DNA from 3 places in the Aerococcus sp. L_32 genome. Region 3 is predicted to be linked to each of the others. Evidence: riboswitches for the same ligand, from Rfam matches in the RefSeq annotation. Region 3 holds a riboswitch; each other region holds the start of a gene.
The links. A riboswitch is a leader RNA that binds a small molecule or an ion and turns the genes downstream of it on or off. The one in region 3 is predicted to bind FMN.

Region 1 (5,939 bases), on a different contig from region 3:
CATTTCAACATACTGGCTCTTGCCAATAGCTGACTCCCCGCCCTCGCCCAAGGTTCTAAAGGTGGCAAGTAAGGGTTTTTGAATAGAGGTTTTCACCCGTTTACTCAATTCAACCAACTCTTCCAGCTCGTCGAAATCGTCAAAGTAATCAATCCGCCATTCCACCATATCGCCTGGTTGACGGCGGTAGAAATTGGCACAGTTAATAATATCTACCGCATTATCCTCGGCTAAGGGAATAATCATTTTTGGTCTATCCTCCCCGAACTTCAAGGAAGCAATTTTTACACTCTTCATGTTGGACTCCTTCTGACATCAAGGTAAAATAAAAAACTCGATACCATTTGATATGTATATTGTATCGAGTTTTTACCTTTTAAGCTATATAAAATTTGTGATTAAAGATTGAAGCACTTATTCTTTATTAACTTCTTCAATATTTTGATCATCAAAATTGTCGACCGTCTCTAAAAGTCTTCACCTGAATTTGCCTCTAAGTCCCCACTTGCACTCATAGGCGTCCCTAAACCAGATTTATAGTCGCTATAAGCCTTGGAAACCTGCTGGCGATCTTCTAGTCCTAGGTAATAAACCTCCGCTAAATATAAGCCATGTGCGGCTGCTGTGGGTCCTGCTTCATTCCGGTCTTCGGCTGCGATCAATCGTTTCATCTCATCAACTGGTCTTAACCCGTCCCCAATTTGAAGCGTTGTGCCCACCAAAATCCTGACCATATTATATAAGAAGCCTGATCCTTCAAAGACGAAGGTCAAAGTTTCTGCATCGGGATCAGCCGTCACTTCAGCTCGGTAAATTTCCCGGACAAAGTTGGTTTTATCCGTTTTAGTCGAACAGAAGGACTTAAAATCATGGACGCCGATAATGTCCTTTAAGGCCGTTTGCATTCGGGTAACGTCCGTTCGGTAGGGATGGTGGTACATATACTGTCTAGTAAACGGTGACGGAAACTTAGAGGTATCTACCTTATAGATGTACTTCTTCCCATTCGTATGAAACCGGGCGTGGAAATCATCTTCCACCCGCTCAACCTTGGTGATGCAAATGGCATCGTCAAGGATTGAATTTAAGGCTCTTAAGACCGCTTCCTCCCCAATTTCCGCTGGATAATCAAAATGAATCACTTGGCCAAGAGCATGAACGCCTGAATCGGTCCGACCTGACCCAACGACAGGAATCGTCTGTCCTTTAGACATGAGCTTTAGGGCTCTTTCAAGGGCCTCTTGTACGGTATGCCCATTTGGTTGCACTTGAAAGCCGACAAAGGGTGTCCCGTCGTATTGCAAGGTTACTTTAAATCTAGGCAAAATGCGCCCTCCTTCTAGTGGCTATAAGATAATCATGACGATGGTCAAAACAGCAAGACCGATACTGGCAAGGGTATCTATTCTGCCCCAATGCAATTGACGGTACTTGGTCCGTCCTTCACCGCCCTTGTAACCACGCGCTTCCATGGCAGTGGCTAGGTCATAAGCCCGGTTAAAGGCTGAAATGAATAAGGGAATGAGGACTGGAATAAAGGCTTTCACCCGCTCAAGGATGTTGCCTTCTGAAAAGTCCACACCACGTGCCCGCTGTGCGTTCATGATCTTATCCGCTTCTTCAAGTAGGGTCGGGACAAATCGCAAGGCAATCGACAACATCAAGGCAACCTCATGGACTGGCAAAATGTTACGAACAGGCTTCAACAAGGCTTCCATGGCATCTGTAATAGCCAGAGGTTGAGTGGTCAAAGTCAATATCGTCGATAGGAAAATAATCAATAGGAAGCGGATAAAAATATAGGCCGCATTAGACAAGCCACCAGTTGTTAAGGCTAGTGGCCCAAAAGACCACAGGACGTCCCCGGTGTGGGTAAAGAGGATTTGTAGGGCTACCGTAAAAATAATAATCGCAATCATGGGTTTCAAACCGCGTAAAAATACCCTTAAAGAAATCCCAGTTAAAAAGACTAGACTCGTGACCACCACGATCATGACGATATTGGTCGTGACATTAGTTGCCGCAAACACCAATAGCATCATGACAATCAAGGCCACCAATTTCACCCTCGGGTCCAGTTTGTGCATCAAGGAATTACCGGGAATATACCGGCCAATAATCAATTTATCTTTCATCTATCATTGACCCCTTCCTCTGTACTAAGTCCGTTTAACTCGTCGTCGTCATTTTGCCCGGTCGTTAAAGCCAAGTTATCAACGATTAAATCAGCTAAAGCATCTACCGTTAATGGCACCTGAGTCGCTCCATCCCATAACTGGCGGTCTAATTTACCTTGCAAATTAAAGGCAAAATCAGCTGCGTCCGGTAAAGCCAATTGGTGGCTGGCTAACCAAGCAGGGTCGGCAAAAACGTCAGCTGGCGTCCCTTGTTTCACACAAGTCCCACCATCCATCACAATCACGTGGTTGGCATAAGCTGCCACATCCTCCATTTGATGGGTCACTAAAACAATCGTCAACCCTTGGTCTCTATACAAGCGGTCGAACATAGACATCATTTCCATCCGACCTTTTGGATCTAGTCCAGCAGTTGGCTCATCTAATACCAGTACTTCCGGTTTCATGGCAATCACCCCAGCAATGGCTACCCGGCGCATTTGCCCACCAGATAATTCAAAAGGTGACCGCTCAAATAAAGTCCGAGCAATCCCCACTGCTGCTAAGGCTCCTTCAGCTTTCTCGCGGGCTGTCGCTTCATCGTCGCCAAAATTCATCGGCCCGAACATTACATCTTTAATGACCGTTTCTTCAAATAGTTGTCCTTCAGGAAATTGGAAGACCATCCCTACTCGTTGACGGAGCTTCTTCAAGTCTTTTGGCTTAGCGTCAGCTGACACCACCGTCTCACCAATTCGTACTTGTCCTACAGTGGGTTGTACCAAGGCGTTAAGGTGTTGGGTAATGGTCGACTTTCCTGACCCTGTATGGCCAATAATCGCCGTATATGACCCGTCAGGAATCGTTACATTAATATCATGCAAGGCTGCACTGGCGAACGGTGTCCCGGCCCCATAAGTAAAACCTACTTGTTCAAATGCGATTTGCATAACCATTCACCCAACCCTTCTTCATCAAAATATGCATCCGGCACAGCCACCCCGCGTTTAGCTAAGGCGCTTTTTAGTTGCTCGGAAAAAGGCACATCCAAACCAATCTCAGTTAACTCATTCCCGTAAATAAAGATATCAGCTGGCGTACCCTCTTTAATAATTTGTCCTTCTTTAAAGACAAGCATCCGGTCAGCTTCCGCCGCTTCGTTTAAATCATGGGTAATCGAAATCACAGTTAGGGCCTTATCTTGTTTGATATCCGCCACAATTGCCATCAATTCGTCCCGACCTTCAGGATCTAACATTGAAGTCGATTCATCTAAAATAATGATTTTTGGTGCCATAGCAATCACGCCCGCAATCGCAACCCGTTGCTTTTGACCACCAGATAAGGCTGCTGGTTCCTTGTCGCGGTAGTCCCACATTTTAACCCGTTTCAAGGCAGACTCAACACGGGCATGCATCTCATCAACCGGCATACCCATATTTTCCAAGGCAAAAGCCACATCATCTTCAACCGTTGCCCCAACAAATTGGTTGTCTGGATTTTGAAAGACTAGCCCTACTTGACTACGGATATCCCATAAGGTCTCCATAGAAAGGACCTTATCGTCCACCTGAATGGTACCTGACTTGGCTTCCAGTAAGCCCACTAATAATTTTGAAAAGGTCGATTTCCCCGACCCATTATGGCCAATAATCGCTAGCCATTCACCTTCATAGATACTCGTTGATAGGCCATCTATAGCTAATTTCTCATCTGATTGACTATATTGAAAAGACAAATCTTGAACCTGAATAATCGGTTTCGCCATCTTGTTCCCTCGCTCACTTTAAATATTTAAGAAAAAACTCCTCCAATGTTACTTGGAAGAGTTTGTCAAAGAAGCCCAATTCAGCTAACCACTTGCATCGCCGTCTCGTTCATCCTGCTATACGCTTCTTCCATCCTGACTGTAACAGTCGGTACTAGAATTCCACTAGTTCAATCACCTATTGCTGCTGGTAATTCGCGGACTTTACCGCCGATCGGGACTCGCACCCTGCCCTGAAGACATTTCATTTGTTTTTCACTTAGTTTAGTCTACTAAAATCCACCATTAAAAGCAATGATCAGATGTCAAGACACCTTATCTCTTTGTACCATCTCCATGATCATTAGTGTGAATCACTATTTCCTTATAAGCATAGTCACCGATGATCTGAGATACCGGACACCGGCCTTCTGCCTCATAGACTATAGCTTCCGCCTGGTCACGTGGTAAATCGAGGTAGATATCTACTTTGAAATCAAAATAAGTGATGGTTGTTTCCTGATTTAATTTATAGTCCACTTGAACGACCACTTCACTGGCCACACCCTTGATACCGTGTCGGTCTAAAGCAATTTCGATGGTCGCATTCAAGCACGTCGCCCATGATAAGGCGATCAGTTGTTCTGGGTTAGTCCCAAGCTCATCAGCTTTCAAAGGACTTGACGTTTGGACCCGCAGCTCATTATCCCCTTCAACCCAGGCCGTTCCCTTAAGCCCTTGATCATTATGCACCCGTGTCGTATACAACAATTTATCCTCACCCATATGCGCATTGCCTCCATCCTCTTGATTATGCTCTAATATGGGCCATTATACCCTTAATACTCCTAGCAAAAAAGGCAATTGCACTCAAACCCGCAATTGCCTTTTCATCTAATGTTTCAATTTTATATAGAAATTTTATTTTTTCAAGACTTCGTACATACCGTTGGTGATAAACTGCAACCACACTTGGCCTCCGTCTGGATTAAAGTGGACCCCGTCTTGACTCAACCAAGTGGACGCTTCCTCGTGGTTACTATAGTATTCATGCCAGTCCAATAAGTAGATGGTATCACTATCGTCACTGGCCACTTCAGCTAAGGTTTTATTGACATCAGCTGCCCAAGGGCGGTCGACATGGGTATTGACTAGGAAAATCGTCTTATCCCGTCCAATCTCATCTAAGAAGTCAGACAATTGAGCTGACGTAAAGCCCCCATTAGCTCCTAGGTCAACAAGAACCGTGTCATGGAGCATTCCCTGTGCTTCTAAGCTAGCTGGATAGCTAATTGAGGTATATAACTGGCGACCAACCGCCGCATCAACAATAGCATTAGGATACAAGGTGTATAAACCTTCCGATTCACCGACCATTAGGGAGTCACCAATAAAGGTTATAGATAATTGGTAGGCAAAGCGGGCTTGTTCATCAGGAATCCCTTCATAGAATCCTAGTGACGCCTCACTTAAATTGTCTTTATAGGTTGATAGGCTCGCGTCTGCTTGTTTTTCTTGTTCAGCCCGTTGTTTATTCAATTCCTCAATCTTCTTGGCCTGGTCAGCTGCTTGCTGCTCTTCTACTGTCACATTGTCTGCTGGTTTAGAAATTGCAACAGCACTCGCACCACCAAGGAATATGAAGGTAAACGCTAAGAATAAAATACGGGTCAACCAAGGTGCCGGCTCTTTAAACAAATTACGTACCTTTGTAAATAGACGAACGGGTTGATTATTTCGGACTTCATTAAAAATCGGCACCGGCCATCTTTTTTCCTCTAGTAAGGCATAAGACAAGCAGGATAGGACAATAATCAAAATGACTTGTGGCCATATACTATTAGTAAACCAATTCTGACTGGTTGGAACCATATGGAACAACACATTGATTGGATAATACCATAAATACATATGGAATGTACGTTGACCAAGCCACCGCAAGGGTTTAAATTTCAATAGAAAACCAACCCAAGATCCTTTATAAGTCAACAAGGCAATCATTACAGCTGCTAATAAATCAAAGCCAAACATTCCACCATAGTAAGTGAACGTCGCTGCATCAAGCATGTGGAGCA
Region 2 (5,939 bases), on a different contig from region 3:
GGCCACAAGTCATTTTGATTATTATCCTGTCGTGTTTATCTTATGCCTTACTAGAGGAAAAAAGATGGCCGGTGCCGGTTTTCAATGAAGTGCGTAACAACCAACCCGTCCATCTTTTTACTAAGGTTCGTAACTTGTTTAAAGAGCCGGCACCCTGGTTGACCCGCATTTTATTCATTGCATTTGCCCTCGTTTTCCTAGGAGGCGTGAGTGCGGTGGCGGTGTCTAAACCGGCTGACAATGTGACGGTAGAGGAGCAGCAAGCTGCTGAACAAGCCAAGAAGATTGAAGAACTGAATAAACAAAGGGCTGAGCAAGAGAAGCAAGCTGACGCTAGTCTGTCAACTTATAAAGACAGTTTAAGTGAGGCGTCGCTAGGATTTTATGAAGGGATTCCAGATGAACAAGCCCGCTTTGCCTATCAATTACCGGTAACCTTTATTGGTGACTCCCTCATGGTGGGCGAATCAGAGGGTTTGTACACCTTGTATCCTAATGCTATTGTTGATGCGGCGGTTGGTCGACAGTTATATACCTTAATTGGCTATCCAGCTAGCTTAGAAGCACAGGGTATGCTAAAAGATGTCGTTTTGGTTGACCTAGGTGCGAATGGTGGCTTTACGTCAGCTCAATTGTCTGACTTCTTAGATGAGATTGGCCGGGATAAAACCATTTTCCTAGTCAATACCCATGTCGACCGTCCTTGGGCATCTGATGTCAACAAGACTTTAGCTGAAGCAGCTAGTGACGATAGTGATTCAGTATATTTACTGGATTGGCATGAATTCTACAGCAACCACGAAGAAGCGTCCACTTGGTTGAGCCAAGACGGGGTCCACTTTAATCCAGACGGAGGCCAAGTGTGGTTGCAGTTTATCACCAACGGTATGTACGTAACCTTGAAACAATAAAATTTCCATATATAAATGAATCATTCGGTGAAAAGGCAATTGCGGATTTGAGTGCAATTGCCTTTTTTGTGTTGGAAATTAAGGGTATAATGACCCATATTAGAGCGTTATCAAGAGGATGGAGGCAATGCGCATATGGCTGAGGATAAATTGTTGTATACGACACGGGTGCATAATGATCAAGGACTTAAGGGAACGGCCTGGGTTGAAGGGGAGAATGAGCTGCGGGTTCAAACGTCAAGTCCTTTGAAAGCGAATGAGCCTGGGACGAACCCAGAACAATTGATTGCCTTATCATGGGCTACGTGTTTGAATGCGACCATCGAAATTGCTTTAGACCGACACGGTATCAAGGGTATGACCAGTGAAGTGGTCGTTCAAGTGGATTATAAATTAAACCAGGAAACGACCATTACTTATTTTGATTTTAAAGTAGATGTCTATCTCGATTTACCACGTGATCAGGCGGAAGCTATTGTCTATGAGGCAGAAGAACGTTGTCCGGTATCTCAAATTATCGGTGATTATCCTTATACGGAAATGGTGATTCATGCTAATGATCTTGGGGATGGTACAAAGGCATAAACAAGGTGTCTTGACATCTAATCATTGCTTTTACTGGTGGATTTGTGTAGACTAAACTAAGTGAAAAACAAATGAAATGTCTTCAGGGCAGGGTGCGAGTCCCGATCGGCGGTAAAGTCCGCGAATTACCAGGTAAATCAGGTGATTGAACTAGTGGAATTCTAGTACCGACTGTTACAGTCAGGATGGAAGAAGCGTATAGCAGGATGAACGAGACGGCGATGCAAGTCTAGCTGGACTTGGGCTTCTTTGACAAACTCTTCCAAGTAACGTTGGAGGAGTTTTTTTCTTAAATATATTAAGTGAGCGAGGGAACAAGATGGCGAAACCGATTATTCAGGTTCAAGATTTGTCTTTTCAATATAGTCAATCAGACGAGAAATTAGCTATAGATGGCCTATCAACGACTATCTATGAAGGTGAATGGCTAGCAATTATTGGCCATAATGGGTCGGGGAAATCGACCTTTTCAAAATTATTAGTGGGCTTACTAGAAGCCAAGTCAGGAATCATTCAGGTGGACGATAAGGTCCTTTCTATGGAGACCTTATGGGATATCCGTAGTCAAGTGGGGCTAGTCTTTCAAAATCCAGACAACCAATTTGTTGGGGCAACGGTTGAAGAGGATGTGGCTTTTGCCTTGGAAAATATGGGTATGCCGGTTGATGAGATGCATGCCCGTGTTGAGTCTGCCTTGAAACGGGTTAAAATGTGGGACTATCGCGACAGGGAACCCGCAGCCTTATCAGGTGGTCAAAAACAACGAGTAGCTATTGCGGGTGTGATTGCTGTGGCACCGAAAATCATTATTTTAGATGAATCGACTTCAATGTTAGATCCTGAAGGGCGTGACGAATTGATGGCAGTCGTGGCGGATATCAAACAAGATAATGCCCTGACTGTGATTTCGATTACCCATGATTTAAACGAGGCGGCGGAAGCTGACCGGATGCTTGTCTTTAAAGAAGGGCAAATTATTAAAGAGGGGACGCCAGCTGAAATCTTTACTTACGGGAATGATTTAACTGAGATTGGTTTGGATGTGCCTTTTTCTGAGCAACTAAAAAGCGCTCTTGCTAAACGCGGTGTGGCTGTGCCGGATGCATATTTTGATGAAGAAGGGTTGGGTGAATGGTTATGCAAATCGCATTTGAACAAGTAGGCTTTACTTACGGTGCTGGGACACCGTTCGCCAGTGTAGCCTTGCATGATATTAACGTGACGATTCCAGATGGGTCATATACGGCGATTATTGGCCATACAGGGTCAGGAAAGTCGACCATTACCCAACACCTTAACGCCTTGGTACAACCAACTGTAGGCCAAGTACGGATTGGTGAGACGGTTGTATCAGCTGACTCTAAGCCAAAAGACTTGAAGAAAATCCGCCAACGAGTAGGGATGGTCTTCCAATTTCCTGAAGGTCAACTATTTGAAGAAACTGTTATTAAAGATGTCATGTTCGGTCCTATGAATTTTGGTGACGGTGAAGCGACAGCCCGCGAGAAAGCTGAAGCGGCTTTAGCAGCAGTGGGGATTGCCCCGACTTTATTTGAGCGGTCACCTTTTGAGTTATCTGGTGGGCAAATGCGCAGGGTAGCCATTGCTGGGGTGATTGCCATGAAACCGGAAGTACTGGTATTAGATGAGCCAACTGCTGGACTGGATCCAAAAGGTCGGATGGAAATGATGTCAATGTTCGACCGCTTGTACCGAGACCAAGGGTTGACGATTGTTTTAGTGACCCATCAAATGGAAGATGTGGCAGCATATGCCAACCACGTGATTGTGATGGATGGTGGGACTTGTGTGAAAGAAGGGACGCCAGCTGACATCTTTGCGGACCCTGCTTGGTTAGCCAGCCACCAATTGGCTTTACCGGACGCAGCTGATTTTGCCTTTAATCTACAAGGTAGATTAGACCGCCAGTTATGGGACACAGCGACTGACGTCCCATTAACGGTGGATGCTTTAGCTGACTTAATTGTTGATAAATTGGCTTTAGCAACCGGGCAAAATGACGACGACAAGTTAAGCGGATTTATTACAGGGGAAGGGGGCCAATTATAGATGAAAGATAAATTGATTATTGGCCGGTACATTCCCGGTAATTCCTTGATGCACAAACTGGACCCAAGGGTGAAATTGGTGGGCTTGATTGTCATGATGTTGCTGGTGTTTGCGGCAACTGATGTCACGACCAATATCGTCATGATTGCAGTGGTTACGAGTTTGGTCTTTTTAACTGGGATTTCTTTAGGGATATTTTTACGTGGTTTAAAACCCATGATTGCTATTATCATTTTTACGGTAGCCCTACAAATCCTCTTTACGCATACTGGGGACGTCCTGTGGTCATTTGGTCCACTAGCCTTAACAACTGGTGGTTTATCCAATGCGGCCTATATTTTTGTCCGCTTCCTATTGATTATTTTCCTATCGACGATTTTGACTTTGACTACTCAACCCCTGGCTATTACCGATGCCATGGAAGCCTTGTTGAAGCCTGTTCGTAACATTTTGCCAGTCCATGAGATTGCCTTAATGTTATCGATTGCCTTGCGATTTGTCCCGACCCTACTAGAAGAGGCAGATAAGATCATGAATGCACAGCGGGCACGTGGTGTAGACTTTTCAGAAGGGAATATCCTTGAGCGGGTAAAAGCCTTTATTCCAGTCCTAATTCCCTTGTTTATTTCTGCCTTTAACCGAGCTTACGACCTAGCCACTGCCATGGAAGCGCGTGGTTACAAGGGTGGTGAAGGCCGGACCAAGTACCGTCAATTGCATTGGGGCAAACTAGATACCCTTGCCAGTATCTGTCTTGCGGTTTTGACCGTTGTCATGATTATCTTATAGCCACTAGTAGAAGGAGGGCGCATTTTGCCTAGATTTAAAGTAACCTTGCAATACGATGGAACACCATTTGTCGGCTTCCAGGTGCAACCAAATGGCCACACTGTACAAGAAGCCCTTGAAAAAGCCTTAAAGCTCATGTCAAAAGGACAGACGATTCCTGTTGTTGGGTCAGGCCGGACCGATTCAGGTGTTCATGCCCTTGGCCAAGTCATTCATTTTGACTATCCAGCGGAAATTGGTGAGGAAGCGGTCTTAAGGGCAATGAATTCAATCCTTGATGATGCTATTCGAATCACTAAGGTTGAACGGGTGGAAGATGATTTCCACGCCCGTTTTCATACTAACGGTAAGAAGTATATTTACAAGGTAGATACGTCCAAGTTTCCGTCACCATTTACTAGACAGTATATGTACCACCATCCCTACCGGACGGATATTAAGCGTATGCAGGAGGCCTTAAAGGACATTATCGGCGTTCATGATTTTAAGTCCTTCTGTTCGACTAAAACGGATAAAACCAACTTTGTCCGAGAAATTTACCGGGCCGAAGTGACGGCTGACCCGGATGCAGAAACCTTGACCTTTGTCTTTGAAGGGTCAGGGTTCTTGTACAATATGGTCCGGATTTTGGTGGGCACAACGCTTCAAATTGGGGATGGGTTAAGACCAGTTGACGAGATGAAACGGTTGATCGCAGCCGAAGACCGGAATGAAGCAGGGCCCACAGCAGCCGCACATGGCTTGTATTTATCGGAGGTTTATTACCTAGGGCTAGAGGGCCGCCGGCAGGTTTCGCAGGCTTATAGCGACTATAAAGTTGGTTTAAGTACTCCTGTGGATGCAAGTATGAGCTTAGATACAAATTCAGATGAAGACTTTTAGGAATGGTCGACAAATTTGATGATATGAATGAAGAATAAGTTCTTTAATCTTTGGTCACAAATTTTATATAGCTTAAAAGGCAAAAACTCGATACAATATACATATCAAATTGTATCGAGTTATTTATTTTGCCTTGATGTCAGAAGGAGTCCAACATGAAGAGTGTAAAAATTGCTTCCTTGAAGTTCGGGGAGGATAGACCAAAAATTATTATTCCCTTGGCCGAGGATAATACGGTAGATATTATTAACTGTGCCAATTTCTACCGCCGTCAACCAGGCGATATGGTGGAATGGCGGATTGATTACTTTGACGATTTCGACGAGCTGGAAGAGTTGGTTGAATTGAGTAAACGGGTGAAAACCTCTATTCAAAAACCCTTACTTGCCACCTTTAGAACCTTGAGCGAGGGCGGGGAGTCAGCTATTGGCAAGAGCCAGTATGTTGAAATGTACCGGTATTTAATCCAAGCCAAGGCTGTCGACGCTATTGATATCGAGTTTGAGCGAGGCCAGGACATCTTAGACAACCTGATTCCTTACGCCCACAAACACCAAGTCAAAGTCATCGTTTCCTACCATGATTTTGTGAAAACCCCTTTGGAAAATGATATAGTCAAGCGCCTACAAAAGATGGGTCAGTCAGAGGCGGATATTGTGAAAATGGCCGTCATGCCCCACGATGAAGCGGAGGTATTGGCTT
Region 3 (5,939 bases):
AATTCCTGTAGGCGGTGATATTGGTTTAGAAGTACATAATGAAAGTGATCAATTTATCCGTATCGAGCAAGGTGAGGGTCTTTGCCAGATGGGCCCTGCTGAGGACGATTTATCCTTTGAACAAAAAATTGGAGAAGATGAAGCAGTCTTTGTGCCACTAGGTTTATGGCATAATATCACCAATCGGGGGAGTGTACCGTTAAAACTGTACACCATTTATGCTAGCCCTGACCACGTACCTGGTACTGTTCATGGCACTCAAGAAGATGCTGAAAGCGATCCAAATGAATAAAGCAAACATGAAATGCATAAAAAGTACAAACAATAGTTAAATCAAGAAAACCGATGACCTTAAAAGCGTTATCGGTTTTTCTATGCTAGAAATCAACCAGTCTCTATAAAAAGATATTCCTTTACATATATCAAACAATGTATAGTACGGTACTTCTAAAAAGTTGTTGTAAGGTGAAACTAGCAATTTAATTAAATTTTCATATATAATAATATTACGCAAAAAGATAAGGAGTGTGCTACATGCCATTAGTTAGAATCGATCTATTAGAAGGTAAGACCGCAGAATTCAAATCACAACTAGGTGAGTTAGTTTACGAATCTATGCTTGAAACGATTGGAATCCCTGAAGAAGATAAGTTCGTGGTTGTTAATGATTTAAAAGCTGAAGAACTGATATTTTCTACCAATTATCTAGGTGTTGACCGTACAGAAGGTATCGTAATCATTCAAATCACAATGAATGAGGGACGTACAACTGAGTTGAAAAAAGCTTTATACAAGACAGTTGCTGATAAATTAAATAGCCAATTAGATATTCGCAAAGAAGATGTCTTTATCAACTTAGTAGAAGTAAATAAAGAGAACTGGTCCTTTGGTAATGGTATTGCACAGTATGCGGAGTAAATAATTTGAATTCTACTTTTTTGAAGTCATTAATGGTGTTGTTTATACAGTGATAATAATATAACTTTATATTTGATGATGGGAGGATATATGATACGAGATATTAAAGTTGAAGATGCATCGTCGATTGCTCTAATAGCTAGGGTTAGTTTAGGATATAACGTTACAATTGAAAAAGTAGCATCAAATATTTTAAACATTCAAAATCATTTTACAAAAGTTTTTGAGAAAGAAAATAGAGTAGTTGGTTTCATTCAAGCTGAGGTATATCATACACTATATTCAGATTCTGGCTTTAATATTCTAGGACTAGCGGTTTTACCTGAATATCAAGGACAAGGTATAGGTAGTGAGTTGATGGACGTGTTGGAACAGGAGAAAAATCTCAAACAATATAACTTTATTCGGTTGAATTCGGGTGTTGAAAGAGTAAAAGCACATCAGTTCTATCAGCATAAAGGATATGTTGCAACCAAAGAACAGAAGAGATTTATAAAACTATAATACTTTATTTAAATACCCTAGCTATCACTCTAAACTAGTGATAGCTAGGGTTTTGTTGTTGAAATGCAGTTTACTATACTAGTCCCGAAATTTAAAAAGCCAGATAGTGTTATTTATTTGCAATAGATGATGTTAAAATGGATTTAGTTAAAGGAGTTGTGGGATGATGACGTCAGACTTGCTACAAATTAATTTACCAGAAATATGCGCTTGGTCATCGATTATGGGGTATTTAAGCCGAACGACTAACGAAGTGATGTACAAGATGATAGGCGGTAAATTACGAAGAGCCTACAAGGTGGATGGAGAAATTTACTTATGTGAAATTAGTCCAGATACAAATCAAGAATATCTTCAAGTGCGGATTTTAAATGACCTAAAGTGGACTGACAACGCGAAATTTTATATCACGCGTTATATCCGTGACTGGTTTGATTTAGATACTGACCTCACCGATTTTTATATTATGGCGGAAAATGATCCACTATTAAGTAACCTGACCCAGCATTTTTATGGCTTAAGATTAGTTGGCATGCCTGACTTTTACGAAGTCATCACTTGGGGCATTCTTGGCCAACAAATTAACCTAATCTACGCGTATACCTTGAAACGTCGTTTTACAGAAAAATATGGAGAACCGATCAACTTCGAAGGGGAAACTTACTGGATTTACCCACAACCAGAAGCGATTGTCCAATCCACTGTTGAAGATCTTCGCCAACTAAAACTAACTCAGAGAAAAGCTGAGTATCTAATGGAAATTTCAAAGCAAATTACCGCTGGAAAAATGTCAAAAATCTATTATCAACAATTTCAAACTGCCAAAGCAGCTGAGAAAGAGATGACAAAAGTTCGTGGTATCGGTCCATGGACTGCCAATTATGTACTGATGCGCTGCTTACGACTCGGTGATGCCTTCCCAATGGCAGATATTGGCTTATTAAACGGGATCAAACAAATTGAAAATCTCGATATTAAACCTGATAAAGAGCGACTACTATCTCTACAAAAAGATTGGGGTTCTTGGTCTGCCTATGCTACTTTTTACATTTGGCGCCTATTACACTAAGGAGGAAATGCGATGTATTACAAATCATCTTACACCTCACCACTTGGTCAAATGACTATCGTGAATGATGAACATGCGATTAAAGGATTGTGGTTTAGTGATCAAAGATACTTTGGTGGTAAATACGACTTACAGACTATGATAGAAGGAGAAACGCCAGTGACAAAGCAAGTAAAAAATTGGTTAGATGCTTATTTTGCTGGTGAAAATCCCACACTTGATCCAACTATTCTAGCCCCTGAAGTAACGCCTTACCGTAAGCAAATCCTGAACGCACTGATTCATGTCCCTTACGGCCAAACGACTAGCTATAAGGAATTAGCTGATCAAGTTGCTTTAAATGCTCCTGGGAAAAGGGGTTCAGCTCGTGCAGCTGGCGGCGCTGTTGGCCACAATCCTATCTCGATTCTAATTCCATGTCACCGGGTTGTAGCCACTAATGGTGCATTGACTGGTTATGCAGGTGGTATCGACCGCAAAATTACCTTGCTGGCTTTGGAAGGCTTTGACCGGTATAAGCTAGAGAAACACCAAATTTAGGGAGCACTATGAAACAAATCAATATCAGAAAATTATATGACACGCTATTCACAGAAATGGGCCCACAAGGATGGTGGCCCGCAGAAAGTAAAGTAGAAATCATTCTGGGTGCTATTTTAGTACAGAACACTAATTGGCGAAATGTGGATAAATCTTTAAACAATTTAAAAGCAGCAACCGCCTTTTTGCCGGAGGAGATTTTAAAACTAAATGTAGAAGACTTAGAAATACTTATTCGCCCCAGTGGCTTCTACCGTAATAAAGCAAGAACGATACAGGCAACCTTTGAGTGGTTTAATGACCATAATTGGGATTATCAAGCGATTTCCGACCAATACGGCGACCATCTAAGGAGCGAATTATTGAAAATTCGAGGCATAGGCTTTGAAACGGGGGATGTCTTCCGAGTTTATATTTTTGATCAACCAGCGTTTATCGCTGATGCCTACGCTAGGCGATTATTCAGTTGGTTGACAGGAAATTCGTACACAACCTATCAAAGCCTTTACCAAGAAATTAACTTACCGGATGACTTCAATTATGAGGAAGCCCAGGAATTCCATGGCTTAATTGATGAGTTTGGCAAACTATACTTGGGTAAAAATGGCCAAGTAAAGGAAATTTTTTTATCAAATCACAAAAAATAAATACTCTATAGTATATATTTTTTGTTTAAAAAACACGTTTGGGTTTACATTTTCTTTTTAATACCGTATGATATCACCATAAACATTCAAATAAAATCTTCAGGGCAGGGTGTGATTCCCGACCGGCGGTAAAGTCCGCGACCTCCTTTAATTAGGGGCTGACTCGGTGTAATTCCGAGACCGACAGTAAAGTCTGGATGGAAGAAGAGTAGAATCAAAATAAACAATTACTATAAGTCTATAGTTTATTTGTGTGCCCTAGGAATCTTATTTCTAGGGCTTTTTTTCGTCACTCTGACTGGATTATTTGTTGTTTAGGAAAGGATGAGTGAATGAAAGACTATATGCAAAAAGCGCTAGATTTGGCTAAGCTAGGCCGAGGTTGGACCAAGTCGAACCCCATGGTGGGTGCAGTCATTGTGAAAAATGATCAGATTCTTGGCCAAGGTTACCACAAGCAATACGGCGGTCTCCATGCGGAAAGAGAAGCCTTAAAAGACGCTTTTGAAAAAGGCCATGATGTCAAGGGGGCAACGATTTACGTAACCCTTGAACCTTGCTGCCACTTCGGCAAGACGCCGCCTTGTACCCATGCCCTTATAGAGGCGGGTATTGAAAAAGTGGTGGTTGCTGCAACTGATCCGAATCCACTAGTTGCTGGAAAAGGCATCCAGGAATTAAGAAACCACCATATTGAAGTAGAAACGGGTCTTTTGGCTGAAGAAAGTGAAGATCTTAACCGTAAATTCAATTATTTTATGACCCGTAAGCAACCCTACGTCACCATGAAGTATGCCATGACCCTTGATGGTCGAACAGCTGCTTACACTGGGGATTCCCAGTGGATAACGGACAAAACTGCACGTGACCATGTCCATTACCAACGCCACAGTAACCAAGCCATTATGGTTGGGATTGGGACAGTGCTTGCGGATGATCCAGCGTTAACTGTTCGAATTGACGATTTTGGGGGGATTAATCCTATCCGTATCGTTTGTGATAGTAGCCTGAAGCTCCCCTTAACCAGCCAATTAGTCAAAACTGCTAAGGAAACGCCTACAATTATTGCGACAACTAATCAGAATCTACAAGATCACCAAGCCTATCAAGCAGCCGGTTGCCAGCTATTAATTGTGAAGGAAAAGAATGCCAAGGTAGATTTACTTGATTTAATCACCCAACTAGGCCAGCAAGGTATTCAAAGTATTTATGTTGAAGGTGGATCAAAACTAAATGCTTCGCTACTTGAAGCTGGTTTAATCCAGGAAATCCACACTTATATTGGTCCTAAAGTTATTGGTGGTTTTGACCAGTATAGTCCTATCAGTGGTTTCGGTTTTCCACATATGGACCAAGCGCTCACAAGTTATATCCAAGCAATCACGCCATTAGGTAAGGACTTTTTGATAGAAAGTAGGGTGGATTAAATGTTTACAGGAATTATCGAAGATATTGGCCGTATTGAAAGTATCGAGGCCATCAACAATGATGCAGGACTTCTTTTAACCATTGCCTCGGAAAAAATAGTATCCGATGTCAATCTAGGTGACTCTATTAGTGTCAACGGCATTTGTCTTACCGTGACGAATTACACCGATACTAATTTCCAAGTTGAAGTGATGCCAGAAACGATTGCGAAAACGTCTTTAGAAGGTATTGCTAACAATAGCCGCGTGAATCTGGAACGGGCAATGAAGGCAAATGCGAGATTTGGTGGTCATATTGTAAGTGGACATATTGATGGTATTGGTAAAATCACCGCAATTGAGGCGGATGGTATCGCTAATTGGTACACGATTCAAACAAGTAAACCATTAATGCGCTACATCATCATGAAGGGATCTGTTGCTATTGATGGCACAAGTTTAACAGTTGCTGGAGTTGAAGGAGATACATTTAAAGTATCAATCATTCCTCACACCAGTGAACAAACAATCTTTTCAACCTATCAAGTAGGCACTATCGTGAATTTAGAAAATGATATTGTTGGCAAGTATATTGAACAATTTACAGTGAAGGAGCGGGTATAGATGGATTTTTCAACAATCGAAGACGCATTAGCAGCTTTACAAGCAGGCCAAATCATTATGGTTTTGGATGATGAGAATAGAGAAAATGAAGGAGACTTAATTTGTGCAGCTGAGTTTGCAACAACAGCTAATATTAATTTTATGGCGACTCATGCTAAAGGGTTAATTTGCCAGCCAATGAGTCAGGAAATAGCTAGTCGTTTGAATTTGTCGCCAATGGTGGAGGATAAT

Region 1: it holds a riboswitch for FMN, as region 3 does, so the genes downstream of both, ACRCJ0_RS05230 (energy-coupling factor ABC transporter ATP-binding protein) here and ribD (bifunctional diaminohydroxyphosphoribosylaminopyrimidine deaminase/5-amino-6-(5-phosphoribosylamino)uracil reductase RibD) in region 3, are expected to answer to the same signal.
Region 2: it holds a riboswitch for FMN, as region 3 does, so the genes downstream of both, ACRCJ0_RS05295 (energy-coupling factor ABC transporter ATP-binding protein) here and ribD (bifunctional diaminohydroxyphosphoribosylaminopyrimidine deaminase/5-amino-6-(5-phosphoribosylamino)uracil reductase RibD) in region 3, are expected to answer to the same signal.

What each region holds. Positions count from the first base shown of each region.
Region 1 is NZ_JBOEQF010000050.1:7,795-13,733, forward strand. Features, by position in the region: gene aroD (type I 3-dehydroquinate dehydratase) at 1-297, opposite strand, end outside; gene truA (tRNA pseudouridine(38-40) synthase TruA) at 468-1,325, opposite strand; gene ACRCJ0_RS05220 (energy-coupling factor transporter transmembrane component T family protein) at 1,347-2,135, opposite strand; gene ACRCJ0_RS05225 (energy-coupling factor ABC transporter ATP-binding protein) at 2,132-3,067, opposite strand; gene ACRCJ0_RS05230 (energy-coupling factor ABC transporter ATP-binding protein) at 3,043-3,885, opposite strand; FMN riboswitch at 4,005-4,130, opposite strand; gene ACRCJ0_RS05235 (OsmC family protein) at 4,201-4,650, opposite strand; partial or broken gene ACRCJ0_RS05240 (acyltransferase family protein) at 4,786-5,939, opposite strand, start outside.
Region 2 is NZ_JBOEQF010000051.1:7,516-13,454, reverse strand. Features, by position in the region: partial or broken gene ACRCJ0_RS05305 (acyltransferase family protein) at 1-911, shown strand, start outside; gene ACRCJ0_RS05300 (OsmC family protein) at 1,047-1,496, shown strand; FMN riboswitch at 1,571-1,696, shown strand; gene ACRCJ0_RS05295 (energy-coupling factor ABC transporter ATP-binding protein) at 1,816-2,658, shown strand; gene ACRCJ0_RS05290 (energy-coupling factor ABC transporter ATP-binding protein) at 2,634-3,566, shown strand; gene ACRCJ0_RS05285 (energy-coupling factor transporter transmembrane component T family protein) at 3,567-4,355, shown strand; gene truA (tRNA pseudouridine(38-40) synthase TruA) at 4,380-5,237, shown strand; gene aroD (type I 3-dehydroquinate dehydratase) at 5,393-5,939, shown strand, end outside.
Region 3 is NZ_JBOEQF010000032.1:10,715-16,653, forward strand. Features, by position in the region: gene ACRCJ0_RS03840 (cupin domain-containing protein) at 1-292, shown strand, start outside; gene ACRCJ0_RS03845 (tautomerase family protein) at 535-918, shown strand; gene ACRCJ0_RS03850 (GNAT family N-acetyltransferase) at 1,009-1,422, shown strand; gene ACRCJ0_RS03855 (DNA-3-methyladenine glycosylase 2) at 1,586-2,491, shown strand; gene ACRCJ0_RS03860 (methylated-DNA--[protein]-cysteine S-methyltransferase) at 2,504-3,031, shown strand; gene ACRCJ0_RS03865 (endonuclease III domain-containing protein) at 3,040-3,678, shown strand; FMN riboswitch at 3,770-3,891, shown strand; gene ribD (bifunctional diaminohydroxyphosphoribosylaminopyrimidine deaminase/5-amino-6-(5-phosphoribosylamino)uracil reductase RibD) at 4,011-5,105, shown strand; gene ACRCJ0_RS03875 (riboflavin synthase) at 5,106-5,708, shown strand; gene ACRCJ0_RS03880 (bifunctional 3,4-dihydroxy-2-butanone-4-phosphate synthase/GTP cyclohydrolase II) at 5,709-5,939, shown strand, end outside.